Regions from separate parts of the Abyssisolibacter sp. ZYX002 genome, predicted to be linked through region 1. Evidence: a T-box and tRNA genes for the amino acid it is inferred to sense, from the RefSeq annotation. Region 1 holds a T-box; the other holds one or more tRNA genes.
What was found. The T-box of region 1 lies ahead of thrS (threonine--tRNA ligase). A T-box ahead of a tRNA ligase gene usually reads a tRNA of that ligase, here a tRNA-Thr.

Region 1 (2,470 bases):
TTGATTTCTTAAAAATGATGTTAAGGAGAGAAGCTCCTAGAAAAACCATAATATTTTGTAATACACAAGAGCAAGTAGAAAGGCTCTATGATATCATGAAAAAGTGGAGCTATCTTATTTGTCGTGTTCATGGAGGTATGAAACAAATAGACAGAATGAGCACAATGGCAGCGTTTAAAAGAGGACATTACAACTGTTTGATAGCCACAGATGTAGCAGCTAGAGGTATCCATGTAGAGAGAGTTACACATGTTATCAATTTCTTTGTGCCGTTTGATAACGAAAACTATATTCACAGGATAGGAAGAACAGGAAGAGTAGATCAAAACGGAGTCGCTATAACATTTGTGACAGAGCGTGAGGAGAGTAGGTTTGAAGAATTGGAAAAATTCTTGGGCTACGAAATACCTTGTAAAGGTGGACATGTACAAAGACGAATAGGCAAGAAGGAACAAAAGAGAATGTCCAAAAAGAATCGTTATGTCGCAGGAAGCAAAAGAGGGGTACAGTTACAGATAAACGCTGGTGTAGTGAATAGTTCATTTACTAAAAAAGACTTAATGCAAGCGATTAGAAAAATAGGCGGAATCAGCAATAATGATATAGGTAAAATAGAGATTAAAGGTAAAGTGACCAATATTGAGATACTAAATGAAAAAGAAAGACTAGTATATAAAGGATTGCAAGATAAAAAAATAAAAGGAAAGAGTTATCGTGTGAGATATAAGAAGTAGCATTTCCTGGGTAATTATGTAAACATATATTGTTATTTTGAAAATTACCCTTGACAATATTGTATAATATAATTATAATGTTTACAAAGTTAATAGTTAAAAAGCTATGAAGGGACGAGTAAATTAGAGAGAGTAATAAAGAGAGGGAGTACCGTGGCTGTAAGTACCCTATTACTTGCTAGTTGAAAACTAACCCAGAGCTGTATCTGAGGTCATGATTTTGTGACGTAAGGATTTTCCGCGAAAGCGTTATTAAAGTGAGTGAAATATCAGTTTGATATTTAATTAGGGTGGTACCGCGTGAATTATACTCTCGTCCCTAGAAGAGATTCTAGGAACGGGAGTTTTTATATTTAGAAATAAATAATATTAGGAGGAGTTAAAATGATTAATATTACATTACCAGATGGCAGTGTACGTCAGTATGAATCAGGAATAAAAGTTATTGATATCGCAAATGACATAAGCCAAGGTTTAGCTAGAGTTATTTTAGGAGCTAAGGTAAATGGTAAAACCGTTGGAGTAAATGAAGAGATAAATGAAGATGCTAGTTTAGAACTATTAAAATTTGACAACGATGATGCAAAAGATATATTTAGACATACAAGTTCTCATATATTAGCTCAAGCAGTTAAAAGGTTATATCCAGATACTAAACTTGCAATAGGACCAGCAATCAAGGATGGCTTCTATTATGATTTTGATACAGAGCATAAATTTACGCCAGATGATTTTGTAAAAATTGAAGCAGAGATGAAGAAGATAGTTAAAGAAGACTTGAAGATAGAGAAATTTATACTACCAAAGGATGAAGCTATCAAAAAAATGAAAGAAATGGGCGAAGACTATAAAGTAGAGTTGATAGAAGACTTACCAGAGGGAGAAATAATATCTTTCTATAAACAAGGAGATTTTGTAGATCTTTGTGCGGGGCCACATCTACAATCAACAAAGAAAGTAAAAGCAATAAAGCTATTGAATATAGCAGGAGCGTATTGGAGAGGTAATGAAAACAATAAGATGTTACAAAGACTATATGGAACATCTTTTGAGAAAAAGAAAGATTTGGATTTGTATATTGAAAGACTAGAAGAAGCAAAAAAGAGAGACCACAGAAAGCTAGGTCAGGAACTTGATTTATTTAGTTTAAATGAGGCTGGAACAGGTTTTCCATTCTTCCATCCAAAAGGAATGGCTCTTAGAAATGTATTAGAAGATTTATGGAGAAAAGAGCATGTTCTTAGAGGATATGGAGAGATAAAAAGTCCAATAATACTAAACGAAGAGCTATGGCATACATCAGGGCATTGGGATCATTACCAAGAAAATATGTACTTTACTAAAATAGATGATATGGATCATGCTATTAAGCCAATGAACTGTCCTGGTGCTATGTTGGTATATAAGAATAACAGATACAGCTATAGAGATTTTCCACTAAGATTGGCTGAGCTTGGATTAGTTCATAGACATGAGCTTTCAGGAACACTTCACGGGTTAATGAGAGTTAGATCGTTTACACAAGATGATGCTCATATATTTATGTTACCAGAACAAATCAAAGATGAAGTACTCGGAGTATTAAAGTTTGTAGATGATTTCTATAACTTATTTGGATTTAAATATAACGTAGAGCTTTCAACAAGACCAGAAAAATCTATGGGAACAGATGAAGAGTGGGAGATGGCAGAAAATGCGCTAAAAGAAGCATTAGAAGCTGCTAAGCTAGAATATGC
Region 2 (2,470 bases), on a different contig from region 1:
AGATACCTATGAAGGGAAAAGTGACTTCTTTAAATGCTTCCGTAGCAGCAGGAATATTGTTGTATGAAATAAGAAAGCAACGTGGATAAATATCATGTCAAAAAAGAATAAAAAGCGAAAAAAGCATAAAGAATTTATTTTTATTGATGGTTACAATATTATAAATGCTTGGATGGAGCTAAAAGAATTAAGTAAATTAGGATTAGGAGTAGCAAGAAATAAGCTTATAGAGTTAATGGCAGAGTACCAATCGTTTACTGGAATTAAAGTAATTATAGTATTTGATGCACATTTAGTAAAAGGAAATACAGGTAAAAAAGATAGTCAGCTAAATGTGGATATTGTTTATACAAAAGAAGATGAAACTGCAGATAGTTATATAGAAAGATCAATATCCAAATTAGTAAAAAACCAAAAACTAGTTAGGGTGGCTACATCAGACTGGGCAGAACAACAGATTATATTAGGTAGAGGAGCAACAAGAATTTCAGCTAGAGAGCTTGAAATAGAGCTAAGTAGAGTAAAAAATAAAATAACAAAAAAGAAAGAAACTCTAGAGGTGAATAATACAAGAGAGACAATAGAAGACATAATTGACATGGATGTTGTAAAAAAACTCCAAAATCTTAGCAGAGATATGTAAATCATTTGACTTACACAGTTTGCTACTATATAATAAATTTATGAACCTTGTGAACATTGGTTAAAACTTGGGGGCGATGTTAGTGCAGCTTACTGTAACAAATGAAATTACTAATCTAGATAAATCTTCTGAAATCTATATTAACAATTATAGTGAAATGACCGACGAAGAAATTGTAGAATATGCTAAAGACGATATAAGAGCACAAGAATTCTTAATTAAGAAATACAAGAATTTTGTAAAGTCTAAGGCTAGGTCATATTTTTTAATTGGTGCGGATAAAGAAGATATAATACAAGAAGGCATGATAGGACTTTATAAGGCAATAAGAGACTTTAAGCAGGATAAGCTTTCGTCATTTAAGGCCTTTGCGGAGCTATGCATTACTAGACAAATAATAACAGCAATAAAAACAGCAACAAGACAAAAACATATACCGCTTAATTCCTACGTATCGCTTAATAAGCCAATTTATGATGAAGAATCTGATAGGACTTTAATGGATGTTATTTCAGGAGTAAAGATAACAGATCCAGAAGAGCTTATTATCAGCAGAGAAGAATTAAATAATATTGAGAGTAAAATAGGTGAAATACTTAGCGGATTAGAATGGGAAGTATTAACTTCGTATTTACAAGGAAAATCATATCAAGAGATTGCAGTAGAATTGGACAGGCATGTAAAATCTATTGACAATGCATTGCAAAGAGTAAAGCGGAAGCTAGAAAGATATCTAGAAATAAAAGATATATAAAGATGAAATGCCCATGTAGCTCAGTAGGTAGAGCACTTGCATGGTAAGCAAGAGGTGATCGGTTCAATCCCGGTCATGGGCTCCATATTATAGTAATTTAAAGTGAAATTAAGGAGGAGAAAACAATGGCAAAAGCAAAATTTGAAAGAAATAAGCCACACGTAAACATAGGAACAATAGGACACGTAGACCACGGTAAAACAACATTAACAGCAGCAATCACAAAAGTGTTACATGAGAGATTAGGAACTGGAGAAGCAGTAGCATTTGATAATATAGATAAAGCTCCAGAAGAAAGAGAAAGAGGAATCACAATATCAACAGCACACGTTGAGTATGAGACAGAAGCAAGACACTACGCGCACGTAGACTGCCCAGGACATGCTGACTACGTAAAGAACATGATAACAGGAGCAGCACAAATGGATGGAGCGATTCTAGTATGTTCAGCAGCAGATGGTCCAATGCCACAAACTAGAGAGCATATACTATTATCAGGCCAAGTAGGAGTACCACAAATCGTAGTATTCTTAAACAAAGCAGATATGGTAGATGATGAAGAGTTAATCGAGTTAGTAGAAATGGAAATCAGAGAATTACTAAGCGAATATGAGTTTGATGGAGATAATGCAGAAGTAGTAGTAGGATCAGCATTAAAAGCATTAGAAGATCCACAAAGTGAGTGGGGAACAAAGATATTAGAGCTTATGGAAGCAGTAGATAGAGCAGTACCAGAGCCAGCAAGAGATACAGACCAACCATTCCTAATGCCAGTAGAGGACGTATTCTCAATCACAGGTAGAGGAACAGTTGCAACAGGAAGAATAGAAAGAGGAGTACTAAAAGTACAAGATACAATAGAGATCGTAGGATTAACAGAAGAGAAGAGATCAGTAGTATGTACAGGAGTAGAGATGTTCAGAAAGCTTCTAGATGAAGGAAGAGCAGGAGATAACATCGGAGCATTACTAAGAGGAGTACAAAGAACAGATATTGAAAGAGGTCAAGTATTAGCAAAGCCTGGTTCAATAACACCACATACGAAGTTCAAAGCAGAGGTATATGTATTAACA

Region 2: it encodes a tRNA-Thr, which carries the amino acid that the T-box ahead of thrS (threonine--tRNA ligase) is inferred to sense. The anticodon was not compared.

What each region holds. Positions count from the first base shown of each region.
Region 1 is NZ_JARMXH010000001.1:19,556-22,025, forward strand. It holds gene P3X86_RS00075 (DEAD/DEAH box helicase) at 1-734, shown strand, start outside; T-box leader at 832-1,058, shown strand; gene thrS (threonine--tRNA ligase) at 1,119-2,470, shown strand, end outside.
Region 2 is NZ_JARMXH010000004.1:47,753-50,222, forward strand. It holds gene rlmB (23S rRNA (guanosine(2251)-2'-O)-methyltransferase RlmB) at 1-89, shown strand, start outside; gene P3X86_RS12710 (NYN domain-containing protein) at 95-643, shown strand; gene sigH (RNA polymerase sporulation sigma factor SigH) at 750-1,397, shown strand; tRNA gene P3X86_RS12720 (tRNA-Thr) at 1,407-1,482, shown strand; gene tuf (elongation factor Tu) at 1,523-2,470, shown strand, end outside.